3 regions of the Ruminiclostridium papyrosolvens DSM 2782 genome follow, and region 3 is predicted to be linked to each of the others. Evidence: a T-box and tRNA genes for the amino acid it is inferred to sense, from the RefSeq annotation. Region 3 holds a T-box; the other regions hold tRNA genes.

Region 1 (5,272 bases), 820 kb from region 3:
ACACACAAAAAACTTTTGATGTTCATCTGATGATATCAAACCCTGATGAATATATTGAGCAGTTTGCACAGGCCGGTGCTGATATCATAACTGTACATGCTGAAGCTACAAAACATCTTAACAGAACAATTCAATTAATAAAAAACTGTGGAAAGAAAGCGGGAGTAGCTCTGAATCCGGCAACACCGCTGACTGTACTGGATTTTGTATTGCAGGACGTGGATATGGTACTTATTATGACTGTTAATCCTGGCTTCGGAGGCCAATCCTATCTGCCCCAATCTACAAAAAAGATTTCAGACTTAAAAAATATGATGATAAGAAATACTCTTGTAGCTGATATTGAAGTAGATGGCGGAATTGATGCCAACAACATAAATATTGTAACAAAGGCAGGAGCTAATGTAATTGTTGCAGGTTCTGCCGTGTTTAAACAAGATGACGTTGGTGAAGCTATTAGAGGCTTAAAACTGAATTCCTACAACAGGAGTGCATTGTAATTTCATATGGCGGAGAGATAAAATGAAGGCTGTTTGTGTTTGTAATGGTTCAATTAGTGATTATGACTTAATTAAAAAGTACATACAAGAATCAGATTATATTATTTCTGTAGATGGAGGAGCGGGTCACCTGAGGAAAATGGGAATTAATCCTGATATTCTCATAGGTGACTTTGATTCTGCCAATTCACAGGATTTGGATTATTATTTAAGAAAAGGCATAAATGTATCGAAGTTTCCGGTTGAAAAGGACATGACTGATTCAGAACTTGCTATTGAAAAGATATTGGAGTTGGGAGCTACAGAGGTTGTCTTTTTAGGAGCCTTGGGAACAAGAATTGACCATTCCTTTGCTAACATTATGCTTCTGAAAAAAATGCTGGATATTGGACTTAGGGGTTCTATTGCAGATGAACATAACGAATTATATATGTTCGATTCAAATTTCAGCATTAGTAAAAAAGAGGGCAGAAAGCTTTCTTTAATTCCCATAACGGAGAAAGTCACAGGTGTAAGTACAAGGGGGTTAAAGTATCCGCTAGTCAATGCAACTATGGTTTTGGGAACTTCCTGGGGAATTAGTAATGAATTTGAGGAAGAAGTAGCTTTTGTCAGTATTGATAGTGGAATTTTACTTGCATGTCTGTCCAGAGATTGATATGTCAATTTCTCGGAAAAATTTGGTTGCCAACAGTAAAAAATCATGTTAATATTGGATTGAACAAGTAATAAATGTGGGGCATTAGCGCAGTTGGGAGCGCATCACACTGGCAGTGTGGGGGTCAGGGGTTCAAGTCCCCTATGCTCCACCAATAAAAAACTACAAGGCCTAAACCTTGTGGTTTTTTATTTCAATAATGATTGTAATATGTTAAAGTAATTAGGGAGGACGAAGATATGATTCAAAAAAAGATTAAAGCTGTTATACTAATAGTTATTTTGTTTCTAAGTGGTTGTTTAGTTACATTTATCGGCTTTTTTAAAGGACGTGACATAGCCATAAGTGTATCAAGACCTAAGGGTGCATCTGGATGGACAACATCACAAGAATTAATGACTAGTTGTACATACTTCCCGATAGTTATTGGAGTGTCCATAATAATACTGTCTTTAATGCTTTCCACTGTTTTATTTATGCAATGGATTAACAAATCAAATTAACTTATGATCTTTATATTTCGAGAATCATATTATTACCGCACATTCAGTTATTGAATTTGCGGTTTTTTCATATCCTCATTACGTGCGCAGTTTTAATATTTTGTATAGAAGCTTTTTTCTTCGGAATTATAGAATTCATATTATTTATAGGTAAGCGGTAAACCATGAGTACAGTTATCAAAAAAACCGCCATATAGGCGGCTGAATTTACTGCTTAGTTTGCTTTCTGCATTGTTCCGGCAGTTGATCTGACCATGGAAGCAGTTTATCTAAAAAAGTTAAGTCTTTGTCATCCATATGCTGGGGTATTTCCTTCAGTAGGTATTTAAAATACTCATATGGCTTAAGATTATTGGCCTTTGCCGTTTCTGCAATACTGTAAATAATTGCGCTGGATTTTGCTCCTTCGATGGTATCTATCATATGCCAGTTGTTTTTCCCTATACAAAACCCGCGAATTGCAGATTCCGTTGCATTGTTGTCTAGTGGTACATCCCCATTCGTAAGGAAGGTTTTTAGATATTTTTCCTGATTGATACAATAGGTAAAGCCTTTGCCCGTTTCTGACTGTGATGCCACTTCTTGTTTATGGTTTTTTATCCATGCGAAGAAAGCCTCCACTTGTGGCTTTACAAGTAGCTGCCGTTGTACGACCCGATCTTCCGGTGTAAGTTCTATCAGATCATTGTCGATTTTGTAGATCATGGCAATTTGCCTCAATGCAGCATATGCAAGTGTACTTTTTGCAGCTTCTTTGTCCATGGTTTTAACCACATCAGCATATCGTCGTCTGGCATGACTCCAACAGCCCGCTATCGTTATACCGGATTCTTCTTTTTCTAATTGATGATATACTTGGTAGCCATCCGTTACCAATACACCCTGGTATTTCTTTAAAAAATCCTTTGGATGGCTGCTGTTTCTGGTTCGCTGGTAATCATAAAGTATAATTGGCGGAGCATTATACAGCTTTCCTGTACGGTATACCCACATGTAACTTTTTGATCCTGTCGCTCTACCATCTTTGGATACAATCACAGGGGTTTCATCCGCTTGTGATACCTTGCATTTATATAGTTCCTGATGCAAACGGTCATATAAAAGTGATAAATACCTCTCTCCACAAAGGATAGTCCAGTTTGCCATTACTTGTCTTGAAATCATTACATCGTTTCTGGCAAATTCCTGTTCAATCCTGTTTAATGGAAGTGCATTGATGTACTTCGAGTTTAGGATGGCTGCCTCCAGTGAAGGAGTGACAATACTGTTTCGAAGCAAGTCGGTTGGCCGACTTGCCTTAACGATGGTTTGGTTGTCATTTCCGCAATAAACCGCCACATGATGTTCTTCTACTTCGAATTGGACAGGGTGAAGAGCCAGCCTTTTGTATACCTCATCAGGAAGACGGCGCCATTTTTCACCAAATGTTGATCTAAGCTGCTCTTCAGATAGTGTATGCTCTATGATTGTAACAGGAATGTTCTTTAGATCTTCTTCACGCTTTCCTTTGTGTTTCTTCCGTTTATAGGCTTTGGGGCATACTTCCTCCAGCTCTGGTTCAGGAACTTTTTCAGCAGCTAAAACTTCAGCTTCGTTAAAATAGAGCTCCATTTGATCTTCAAACTTCATTTTTTCGGAGGAACGTCCAAACCGGTGTTGTTTTGATACACTTAACTGTTCAAAAAGCAGATCCATCTTCTGATTCAGTTCCTGCATCTTTGTATCCTGTTTTTCCTTATCACTCTGTAAGGAGATGAACATATTGATTATGTCTGCTTTGCTGTATTTAGTTAATTCATTTACACAGTATTTTTTATCCATAGAACTATCATACTATACAAAAAACACCATGAACAGTGCAAAAAGGGAATTGCTGAAATCTGTGGATAATCCTCACAAATTCCTGCTTTTATCCACTACAAAATATGCTTGGGAAACGATTTCTTCACTGCTTTTGACTGATCAATAGATAATCCTTCAGTAAGCCATCTGAATTGCTTGGATGTGATACATCTTGCTTCCTTTTCACTACGAGGCCATTGAAACCGTCCGCTTTCCAGACGTTTATACAGAAGAACAAATCCATCTCCCTCCCACAAAATAGCCTTTATGCGATTTGTTTTTCTCCCGCAAAAGAGAAATAGAGTGTTTTGAAATGGATTAAGCTTAAATTCATTTTGGACAATGGCTGCAAGGCCATCAATTCCGCAGCGAAGGTCGGTATATCCGCAAGCAATGTATATTTGATCAAAACCGGCTGCATCATTAAACATGTCCCAGCACCTTTAATATATTGGCAAGCAACTCCGGTGATGTTTGATTTGAAAGTTCAAGGCGAGAGCTGCCAATACATAGAACCATATCAGGACTAAAATATTTATCGGTACACGTTTTGCTGTCCAACACTTTAAGTGGAATAAAAGCTGTATTCTGTTTGGCTACCGGTAATTCAGAAGAAAATGAACTGATTTCTTCACGAACTCTACGTTGCCAGTAAAAAAACTGTTTTTCGTTAATGCTGTTTTCTTGACACCATGCCTTTACAGACATTCCGCTAGTGCGGCATGCATGGATAATGGGAGCCCACTGAGAAAGTCGGTACTTATGAGTTGATTTTTGTGCATCCATAATGAATTCTCCTTGAAACTTCAACAAGTTTGCTTTAAAAACTCCTAAAAGTATTTAAAGTTGCAACTAAAACTATTCAGGAGTAATTATCACATGGCAGATGCCTTCAGTCGAGGTACTCATGGTTTACCACTTACATTTATAGCGTTTAAAGATTACATGACAATCGTTGTACGCATTCTGGTAGTAGCTTTATATACAATAGCTATATTAGGACTTAGATTGTGGTAGATGAGTGATAGTACTGATGAAAAAAATGATTCGTAAAATAAGTCAAGTAAGAATGAAGGGAATGAATTTTATCAAAGTTGAAGATTTTGAAGATATTTATAAGGGAAACAGAAATAATACTACATCAATAATATTAGAAATGAAAGTTAGATTTATTGCAGCAAAAAGAAAAGGTGTTATAGATATACAAGTGTTTTAAGTCTTGACATTAGTCATCTTTGAGAACTAACTATTTCCGTAGTGATTGAAACTTGACATATAAACATGCCAGCTGTAGTATTATTTCTAAATACATGATTTTGATTAGTATCATATCATATTGCGAACTGAAGTGCATTTAGATAATATTCCATTAATTATATAAAAAAGGAGGAGATATTTAAGTGGAATTTAGAGAACTTGGCAAAACTGGTCTACAAGTCAGCGTGATCGGCCTAGGATGCGAAAATCTTGACGGTAAGCCGTACTCGCAGGTTGAAGAAACAATTAATGTTGCTCTTGAAAATGGTGTAAATATTCTTGATGTGTTTATGCCTGGGAAAGAAATTCGAGAAAACATTGCTAGAGCTTTAGGAGATAGACGTAAAAGAGTTGTGATACAAGGACACATAGGTTCTACAGATATTAGGCAACAGTATGATATAAGCCGAGATATGCCTACAGTACGGCGATACTTTGACGATATTTTGCGTATATTTGGCGGCTACATAGATTTAGGAATGATGTTTTTCATTGACTCTGATGAAGATTAT
Region 2 (5,272 bases), 1.8 Mb from region 3:
CTCCGGTTAATGTCGTTAATAATCAATAATTATGATACTAAGATAGAAGGTGCCTGAATATGAGCCATATGAACAATATAAAAAAATATTATGAGGATAATTATAAAGAAGGATACCCCGATTACTACATACAAGGGTGGGAAAATAAGACTGCTCAGGAGATGAGGTTTAAAGAACTGGTTGGTCATATTAATCTTAATAACAAAAGAATTCTTGATGTGGGCTGTGGAACAGGAAACTTACTGGAGTACATTAATCAGAAATATACTGGATTTGATTATACGGGAGTCGATATTCTGCCTCACATGATAAAAATAGCAGAAGGTAAAAAGCTAAAAGGAAAGTTTATATGTATGGATTTGTTTAAGAACAATCCTTTTCCTAACAAATCATTTGATGCTATATTTTCATCAGGAATATTTAATCTCAATTTAGGTAACAACAAAGAATTCCTGCTGGATGCCTTGGAGGTTTTTCAGGATTTATCCTGCGGAGTAATATCATTTAATCTGCTTTGGGATAAGTCACCCGACAGGGAGGACAAATACTTTTACTTTGACCCGGATGAGGTAGAACAGCTATTAACAGAGAAGTACGGAATGAGTTGGACTGTAATAATTGCAAAGGGATATCTGAATAATGATTTTACGGTTCAATTAAAAAAGAAACAATGCTCCTGATAACCGGAGAAACAAAGAGTATTTTGAAAAATGACGGAGGAAACAATTTGTAAATTAAAATAAATCCTGCAAAAGGCTTATATAGGGAATAGAATTCACTTGAAAAAGCAATAATAAGGGTGATATACTAGCGTAGCTGTCACAGGCGATACACTGAAAAGTACGAAATACGTACAATGATTGTTCAGGAAATAATTTCTTGAAATCAAGTGTTGACAAAGGCTTGTCAGCGTGGTATTATAATAAAGCTGATTGCGTTAAAACAAACAGCAAAAACCTTACAAAGCAGTCGTAAGAAGGCTTTATGGACTTTGAAAAGTAAACAGTGATAAACATGTAAAGGAACTCGAAAAATTCCGAAATCGTAAAACGATTTCAAAATTGAGTAACTTGCGAACTTTACAACCTGGTTTTTGGAAACAAGAACTAGAAAATAAGTCAGCAAATTTTAATGAGCTAATTAAATTTTTCAAATATTAATTTGAGAGTTTGATCCTGGCTCAGGACGAACGCTGGCGGCGTGCCTAACACATGCAAGTCGAGCGGAGTTAATTGAAAGCTTGCTTTTGATTAACTTAGCGGCGGACGGGTGAGTAACGCGTGGGCAACCTGCCTGTTACAGGGGGATAACACAGGGAAACTTGTGCTAATACCGCATAACACAACGAGAAAGCATTTTCTTGTTGTCAAAGGAGCAATCCGGTAACAGATGGGCCCGCGTCCAATTAGCTAGTTGGTGATGTAACGGACCACCAAGGCGACGATTGGTAGCCGAACTGAGAGGTTGATCGGCCACATTGGGACTGAGACACGGCCCAGACTCCTACGGGAGGCAGCAGTGGGGAATATTGCACAATGGGGGAAACCCTGATGCAGCAACGCCGCGTGAAGGATGAAGGTTTTCGGATTGTAAACTTCTTTAGTCAGGGACGAATAAATGACGGTACCTGAAGAATAAGCCACGGCTAACTACGTGCCAGCAGCCGCGGTAATACGTAGGTGGCAAGCGTTGTCCGGAATTACTGGGTGTAAAGGGCGTGTAGGCGGGAATGTAAGTCAGATGTGAAATCCCAGAGCTTAACTCTGGAGCTGCATCTGAAACTATGTTTCTTGAGTGCCGGAGAGGAAAGCGGAATTCCTAGTGTAGCGGTGAAATGCGTAGATATTAGGAGGAACACCAGTGGCGAAGGCGGCTTTCTGGACGGTAACTGACGCTGAGGCGCGAAAGCGTGGGGAGCAAACAGGATTAGATACCCTGGTAGTCCACGCTGTAAACGATGGATACTAGGTGTAGGAGGTATCGACCCCTTCTGTGCCGGAGTTAACACAATAAGTATCCCACCTGGGGAGTACGGCCGCAAGGTTGAAACTCAAAGGAATTGACGGGGGCCCGCACAAGCAGTGGAGTATGTGGTTTAATTCGAAGCAACGCGAAGAACCTTACCAAGGCTTGACATAATAGTGAATACGGTAGAGATATCGTAGTCCTTCGGGACACTGTTACAGGTGGTGCATGGTTGTCGTCAGCTCGTGTCGTGAGATGTTGGGTTAAGTCCCGCAACGAGCGCAACCCCTGTTGCTAGTTGATAACATTAAGATGATCACTCTAGCGAGACTGCCGGTGATAAATCGGAGGAAGGTGGGGACGACGTCAAATCATCATGCCCCTTATGTCTTGGGCTACACACGTACTACAATGGCTATAACAGAGGGAAGCTAAGCTGCAAAGTGGAGCAAATCCCCAAAAATAGTCCCAGTTCAGATTGTGGGCTGCAACCCGCCCACATGAAGTCGGAATTGCTAGTAATGGCAGGTCAGCATACTGCCGTGAATACGTTCCCGGGCCTTGTACACACCGCCCGTCACACCATGAGAGTCTGCAACACCCGAAGTCGATAGTCTAACCGTAAGGAGGACGTCGCCGAAGGTGGGGCCGATGATTGGGGTGAAGTCGTAACAAGGTAGCCGTATCGGAAGGTGCGGCTGGATCACCTCCTTTCTAAGGAGACATGGTTCATGCAACTACGGTTGAGATGAATCAAATCTTTAGGTCGAAGATAAATGACAGAAAAGCTTGAGCGAAGCTCGCTTGACTGGTAATCATTATCTTAGAGTTTCTTTACAATCACTGTTTAGTTTTCAAAGCCCATGCGAATGGACTTTGATTTTTATGGGGGTATAGCTCAGCTGGGAGAGCACCTGCCTTGCAAGCAGGGGGTCATGAGTTCGATTCTCATTATCTCCACCATGGCTTTTAAAAAAGCCGAAAATACCAGTTGACATAACAATGAAAACTGGTATAATAGAAACTCCGCAGTCAGTGTGGAAACACAAACAACTGCGAGGTTTGTACCTTGAGAACTGAATAATGTTATTCAAAGAATGCGTTTCAAACAAGAGTTTGAAATACGTTTTAAGAAGATGAGAAGACAAGAGATATATATTAAATATGTATTTTCTGAAAAAGTAATAAGGGTAACATGTGAAGAAGGAGAAATCCTTTGAAACACGTAAAGCAGTTTACGTTGGAAACATGCAACTCTTAGGAAATTAACTCATTGATAGGTTAAGACAATCACTTTAAATCAATTACAATGTAATTGACATTGAGAATCTGATCAATCGAAGATATTCGATATATAAAAACTATAGATGCGAGTAATACAAGAAAGATGAGTGCCGAGGAGCGGAGCATACATAGGTATGTGAGCACCGCAGGACACGAAATCTGACGAAGTAGGACGACGCATGTAGAGTTTTTAGAGGTCAAGCTACTAAGAGCATAGGGTGAATGCCTTGGCACCAGAAGGCGATGAAGGACGTGACAAGCTGCGAAAAGCTACGGAGAGGCGCAAATAGCCATTGACCCGTGGATATCCGAATGGGGAAACCCGGCCGAGTTAAACACTCGGTCATCGTAACATGAATACATAGTGTTACGAAGGCAGACGTTGGGAACTGAAACATCTAAGTACCAACAGGAGTAGAAATCAAAAGAGATTCCGTAAGTAGTGGCGAGCGAAAGCGGAAGAGCCCAAACCAAAAGATAGCAATATCTTTCGGGGTTGTGGACTAGCATAATGATCCTTAAGACATAGCAGAATGAGCAGCTGGAAAGCTGAGACCATAGAGGGTAAAAGTCCCGTAAGCGAAATGTTAAGAGGCAGGCTAGAATCCAGAGTACCACGAGGCACGTGAAACCTCGTGGGAAGCAGGGTGGACCACCATCCAAGGCTAAATACTAACTGGTGACCGATAGTGAAGCAGTACCGTGAGGGAAAGGTGAAAAGAACCCCGGGAGGGGAGTGAAAGAGAACCTGAAACCCTATGTTTACAAGCAGTTGAAGAGCGTTAAGGCTCGACAGCGTACTTTTTGTAGAACGGTCCGGCGAGTTATTGTATGCAGCAAGGTTAAGTACTAAAGGTACGGAGCCGAAGGGAAACCGAGTGTTAAGAGCGCGTTAAGTTGCATGCTATAGACCCGAAACCGGGTGACCTACCCATGGACAGGTTGAAGCGGGAGTAAAATCTCGTGGAGGACCGAACCACATGACCGTTGAAAAGGTCTGGGATGAGCTGTGGGTGGCGGAGAAATTCCAATCGAACTCGGAGATAGCTGGTTCTCCCCGAAATAGCTTTAGGGCTAGCCTCAAGGGAAAATCATACGGAGGTAGAGCACTGAATGGGCTAGGGGCCTTACCGGGTTACCGAACCCTATCAAACTCCGAATGCCGTAATGATGTTACTTGGGAGTCAGACTATGAGAGATAAGTCCCATGGTCAAAAGGGAAACAGCCCAGACCATCAGCTAAGGTCCCAAAATCACAGTTAAGTGGAAAAGGATGTGGGCTTGCTAAGACAACTAGGATGTTGGCTTAGAAGCAGCCACTCATTCAAAGAGTGCGTAATAGCTCACTAGTCGAGTGAGCCTGCGCCGAAAATTACCGGGGCTAAACTGTGTACCGAAGCTATGGATCAGCGTGCATCCAATAGTATCGCCTAGCAAGTAAGATAGAGCTAGGTAATTTCACCAAATGTATCATATGAAAAATGATTCAAAACATTTGGTCAAATTATCTCATAGCTAAACTGTGTACTAGGAGATAGTATTGGATGCACGAGGGTGGTAGGGGAGCTTACTGTTGTAGGTTGAAGCAAGATCGAAAGGACTTGTGGACGAAGCAGTAGTGAGAATGCCGGAATAAGTAGCGAGAGTAAAGTGAGAATCTTTACCGTCGAAAACCTAAGGTTTCCTGGGGAAGGTTCGTCCGCCCAGGGTAAGTCTGGACCTAAGCTGAGGCCGAAAGGCGTAAGTGATGGACAACAGGTTGAAATTCCTGTACTACCGTTAATCGTTATGAGAGAGGTGGGGACGCAGGAGGATAAGTCAAGCGATCAGCTGGAAAAGATCGTGCAAGCGAGGTAGATAGTCCGGTAGGCAAATCCGCCGGATGTTTCGAAGACGTGATGCGGAGGGAAAACAAGTACCGAAGTGACAGATTCCACACTGACGAGAAAAACCACTATCCAGATTAAAGGTACCAGTACCGCAAACCGACACAGGTAGGTGAGGAGAGAATCCTAAGACGAGC
Region 3 (5,272 bases):
GAATGGATTCCTTTCGCCACAACATCCTTTGTAGCAGTTACAACAAAGCTTACCTTATCGCCATAGCCTGAGCCAAGAACAATAACTCCTGAACCAAGCTTATTTTTCAGCATGTCTCCTGTATTTCTAAGGCCTTCCATATCCATAGTGTCAAATCTCGCCATAACTACTTTTACGCCTTTTACTTCAACTGCATTGGCAAGAACGCTCTCTGATTCTCCGCTTACAAGCTTGTTACGAAGCTGCTCTATTTCCTTTTCTGCATTTTTTAGTTCCTGTCCCAGGCTTTCGACTTTTTTAAGGCTATCCTGTGGAGTTGCCTTTAAAGCCTGTGAAACTTCGTTCAACAGGTTTTCTCTCTCTGTGTAATATCTTATGGCCGCTTCCCCTGTTAGTGCCTCAAGACGCCTTACACCCGCTGCTACGCCGCTTTCACCAAGAATCTTAACAAGACCGGCCTGAGCTGTATTTTTCAGGTGAGTACCTCCGCACAATTCTACGCTATAATCCTCTACCTTTACTACTCTTACCGTATTACCGTATTTCTCGCCAAATAATGCCATTGCTCCCAGTTTTTTGGCTTCATCAATAGGCATTTCTTTTACATCAACTTCCATGCTGTTGAGAATAGCCTCGTTTGTCATATCCTCAACCTTTTTAAGTTCTTCAGGAGTCATTGCTGAAAAATGGCTGAAGTCAAATCTTAATTTATTTGGCTCTACAAGAGAACCAGCCTGATGAACATGGTCTCCCAATACAGTTCTCAGTGCCTTGTGCAGCAAATGAGTAACCGTATGGTTTCTGTTTATGGCAGTTCTTCTCTTTTCATCTATTGAAGCCGTAACAGTGCTCCCTGTCTCTACAAGACCGGTTTCAACAAAGCCTGTATGCAGGAATTTACCATCAGCGGTTTTTGTGCAGTTTTCAATCTTTATTACGCCATTTTTTGCAATCAGAGCTCCTGAATCGCCTACCTGACCTCCCATTTCAGCATAAAATGGAGTTTTATCAAGAATAACGGTAATTTCGTCTCCTTCTTGAGCGGTATCAACAATTTCTCCGTCCTTAACTATATACAATATTACAGATTCGCAAACTATATTTTCATACCCTACGAAAGCTGTTTTTTGACTTTTGTCCAGTTTGTCAAAAACACTGTCAGACCATGCCGATGTGTCCTTGCTGTTGTGAGCATCTCTTGCTTTCTTCCTCTGAGCGTCCATTTCCTTTTTGAAACCGTCCTCGTCAATTCCCAGACCGTTTTCTTCTGCAATTTCTCTGGTCAAATCAAGTGGGAATCCATAGGTATCATGGAGTTTGAAAACCATTTCACCGGGTATTACTTCCTGCTTTTTAGCTTTTATTTCATCAATAAAATCATTGAGAATAACTATTCCCTGATCAACAGTAGCCTCAAATCTCTCTTCCTCTATTTTTATAACCTTTTTAATGTACCCAGCCTTTTCAGCAAGCTCCGGATAGGCTTCCTTTGATTCGTTTATTACAACCATGGCTACATCATACAGGAAAGGTTTATTTATGCCCAATAACCTGCCGTGTCTTGCAGCCCTTCTCAGTAGTCTTCTTAAAACATAGCCTCTGCCTTCATTTGACGGCAAAACTCCATCGCATACCATCATTGTTGTACTTCTGATGTGGTCTGTAATTACACGGATGGATACATCTGTTTTCTCGGATTTTTTGTACTCAACTCCTGCTGTTTTACAGATGTAATCAAGTATATTCCAAACAGTATCAACTTCAAATAGATTATCAACATCCTGTGAAATACATGCAAGCCTTTCAAGCCCCATTCCGGTATCTATGTTTGGGTGTGTAAGTCTTGTATAGTTGCCCTGTTCATCTCGGTTGAACTGGGTAAAAACGTTGTTCCAGAATTCTACATAGCGGTCGCACTCACAACCGACCTTACAGTCCGGGCTTCCACAACCTTTTTCAGGCCCCCTGTCAAAGTATATTTCTGAGCAAGGACCGCAAGGGCCAGTACCATGTTCCCAGAAATTGTCCTTTTTGCCCATTCGTACAATTCTTTCAGCCGGCAACCCTACAACCTTGTGCCATATATCAAAAGCCTCATCATCATCCTCATAAATTGTTACCCATAGCTTTTCAACAGGCATTTTCAGATCTTCAGTTACAAATTCCCAAGCCCATGGAATAGCTTCATTTTTAAAGTAATCCCCGAAAGAAAAATTACCCAGCATTTCAAAATAAGTACCATGACGTGCCGTCTTTCCAACATTCTCTATATCAGGTGTTCTTATGCATTTTTGACAGGTTGTTACTCTTTTTCTGGGAGGTTCTTCTTGTCCCGTAAAAAATGGCTTCAATGGTGCCATTCCTGAGTTAATAAGCAATAGACTTGGGTCATTTTTGGGAACCAAAGGAGCACTTGCAAGCCTTAAATGTCCCTTGCTCTCAAAAAACTTCAGATAACGTTCTCTTAATTCATTTAATCCTAGTTTTTGCATTTATATTCGTCCTTTCAAAGTATATTGGTCTTCATTTTTTAAGAAGTTCTTTACATAAAAAAACTCCCATCCCAAAAATAAAGGGACGAGAGATATCTCACGCGGTACCACCCTAATTCCCCAAATAGGGGCTCTTAGTCAATCCACAATAACGCCGTGGGTACGTCTATCCTTTTTACCGGACAGAAGCTCCGGAAACTGCTTCGTAAAATGCTCTGCAAGAACTCGCACCATCCGTTCCCTCTCTTTAGCCAGAAAACATAAAACTACTTCTATCCTTCATTGCCATTCTTGATAAAATTATATACAATCTTATATTCCAGTGTCAAGGATTGCAATAAATTTAATCCCTCTGAGCAGCAGTTACAAAGTAAAACAGTTCTAAAGGCGAAGTCAACAGTATTTTTCCGCCACATGCCAATAATTCTGCTTCTTCACGAAAGCCCCATAACACTCCGGCTGCCAGCATCTCTGCATTATTTGCTGACTCCATATCGCCTCCTGAATCTCCCACATATATGGTTTGCTCAGGTGCAACTCCCAATCTTTGTGCAGCTTCTATCAGTGAAGTGGGGTCAGGCTTACGTGGTATTCCTTCCCGTTCGCCAAATACTACCTGAAAATATTCATATCCCAATAATTTTTCAACTATCTCATTTGTAGGTTTATGGGGTTTATTTGAGCAGACTCCCATTTTTATCCCTGCTTTTTTAAGCTTATCCAACATTTCAGGTATTCCTGCATAAGCTTTTGTTTTGTTTACATAATTTTTATTGTATATTGTATGATAGTCTTCCAGTAACTTCTCCACTGTTGTGTCATCTATTCCGTCAGGAGCAGCGTTTTTTATCAGGTTACGTACTCCGTTTCCTACAAACTTTTTATATGATTCAGTTGGGTGAGTCTTGAAGCCGTGTTTTTCTAAAGCTTCATTGGCACTGTCGGCCAAATCCTCCAGTGAGTTTATAAGCGTCCCATCCAAATCAAACAATATGGCTTTGTATTTCATTTTTTCCTCCGATAAATTGCATAGATTAAAGGCAGAACTATTATAGCATAATATTTTTAGTTTAGATTGAATATATGTCAAATTTAAATTGATTCATTCTGCATAATTATGTATAATCAACTTAAAATAAAGATGTTATTATTTGTATTCAAATTTAAATAGAGCCTGAATAGGCACATGGAGGTTCACATGAATATTATTGATGGTGGTGTTACTGCTCCCAAAGGCTTTAAGGCTGCAGGAGTTGCCTGCGGAATAAAGAAAAATAACAGGAAGGATCTTGCGATAGTTTGTTCTGAGGATACAGCCGTTGCATCAGGCGTATTTACAACCAACGTTGTAAAAGGACACTCCCTGCAAGTTTCAATGGAACATATTAAGAATGGTTTTGCCAGAGCGATTGTAATCAATAGTGGAAATGCCAACGCCTGTGTTGGAGAAACAGGTTATAAGGATGCAAAGGAAATGACCGAGTTAACTGCGGAGCTTTTACAGTGCGATGCTCAGGATGTTCTGGTAAACGCTACCGGAGTTATAGGTACAAAGCTGAATATGCCTTCCATAAGATCAGGTATTCGTTCGGCTGTTAATGCCCTAAGCTCTCAAGGCGGGTCGGACGCAGAAGAAGCTATTATGACTACCGATTTGATGCCAAAGGAAATAGCTGTTGATATTGAGCTTCAAGGTGAAACTGTTCGTATCGGCGGTATTGCAAAGGGTTCGGGAATGATTCACCCTAACATGGCTACTATGATAGGTATACTCACAACAGATGCAAATATTTCAAGAAGCCTTCTTGATAAAGCCCTTAAGCAATGTGTAAAAAAGACTTTTAACAGAGTTTCCGTAGATGGAGATACCAGTGTTTGTGATTCTGTTTTTGTACTGGCCAATGGTTTTGCAGATAATGATGCCATTGTTAAAGAAGACTATGAGTATTCAAAATTTGTTGATGCGATGATGTTTGTTTGTACTTACCTTGCAAAGCTAATGGCTAAAGACGGTGAAGGAGCTACAAAGCTTATTGAAATTCAGGTTGACGGTGCCGGTGATGAAAGCGATGCTTATAAAGTTGTCAGTACTGTTGCTAAATCTCCTTTGGTAAAGACAGCTATCTTCGGAGAAGATGCAAATTGGGGAAGAATATTTACAGCTGTAGGATACTCAGGAGCTTCCTTTGACCCTAATCTTACAGATATCTATATAGGAGATATCCTTGTCTGTCGGAACGGAGCTGCCGCTAATTTTGACGAAGCTGCCGCAAAGGAATTACTCAAGAAAAAAGAAATTATCATTAAAATAAATCTTAAAAAAGGAAATGTTTCAGACAGGATATGGACATGTGATTTTTCCTATGACTATGTTAAGATAAACGGAAGTTACAGAAGTTAAACGATTGCCGAATTTTACTATTACTGATATAATGTTTGTACAAGAAATATTTTGGGGAGGTAATTGTAAAATGTCTACGCAATTGGTTTTATTTAAGATAAATAATGAGATATTTGCAATTAGTATAAATAATGTAAATATTATTGAGAGAATTACAGATATTTACAAAGTTCCTGATACACCTGAGTATATTGATGGATTGATTAATTTAAGAGGAAAAGTCCATACAGTTTTCAATTTACGAAAGAAATTTGGATATTCACCAAAAGAATCTGATGACAATACAAGAATTATTATTTTGAATCATCAATCAAACGTTGGCCTTCTCGTTGATGAGGTAATGGAAATATTCAGCGCAGAAGATTCTGAAGTAAAGCCT

Evidence for each region. A T-box is a leader RNA that pairs with one kind of tRNA and senses whether it is charged. The one in region 3 lies ahead of alaS (alanine--tRNA ligase), so its partner is inferred to be a tRNA-Ala.
Region 1: it has a tRNA-Ala gene. The T-box ahead of alaS (alanine--tRNA ligase) is inferred to sense a tRNA for this amino acid. The anticodon was not compared.
Region 2: it has a tRNA-Ala gene. The T-box ahead of alaS (alanine--tRNA ligase) is inferred to sense a tRNA for this amino acid. The anticodon was not compared.

What each region holds. Positions count from the first base shown of each region.
Region 1 covers NZ_CP119677.1:2,311,119-2,316,390, forward strand. Annotated here, with positions in the region: gene rpe (ribulose-phosphate 3-epimerase) at 1-500, shown strand, start outside; gene P0092_RS10715 (thiamine diphosphokinase) at 523-1,158, shown strand; tRNA gene P0092_RS10720 (tRNA-Ala) at 1,237-1,312, shown strand; gene P0092_RS10725 (hypothetical protein) at 1,398-1,661, shown strand; gene tnpC (IS66 family transposase) at 1,869-3,482, opposite strand; gene tnpB (IS66 family insertion sequence element accessory protein TnpB) at 3,578-3,934, opposite strand; gene tnpA (IS66 family insertion sequence element accessory protein TnpA) at 3,927-4,289, opposite strand; gene P0092_RS10745 (hypothetical protein) at 4,525-4,719, shown strand; gene P0092_RS10750 (aldo/keto reductase) at 4,904-5,272, shown strand, end outside.
Region 2 covers NZ_CP119677.1:4,926,933-4,932,204, reverse strand. Annotated here, with positions in the region: gene P0092_RS21615 (D-2-hydroxyacid dehydrogenase) at 1-29, shown strand, start outside; gene P0092_RS21610 (class I SAM-dependent methyltransferase) at 60-680, shown strand; rRNA gene P0092_RS21605 (16S ribosomal RNA) at 1,158-2,679, shown strand; tRNA gene P0092_RS21600 (tRNA-Ala) at 2,853-2,928, shown strand; rRNA gene P0092_RS21595 (23S ribosomal RNA) at 3,445-5,272, shown strand, end outside.
Region 3 covers NZ_CP119677.1:3,128,661-3,133,932, forward strand. Annotated here, with positions in the region: gene alaS (alanine--tRNA ligase) at 1-2,492, opposite strand, end outside; T-box leader at 2,571-2,784, opposite strand; gene P0092_RS14055 (HAD family hydrolase) at 2,836-3,501, opposite strand; gene argJ (bifunctional glutamate N-acetyltransferase/amino-acid acetyltransferase ArgJ) at 3,691-4,893, shown strand; gene P0092_RS14065 (chemotaxis protein CheW) at 4,964-5,272, shown strand, end outside.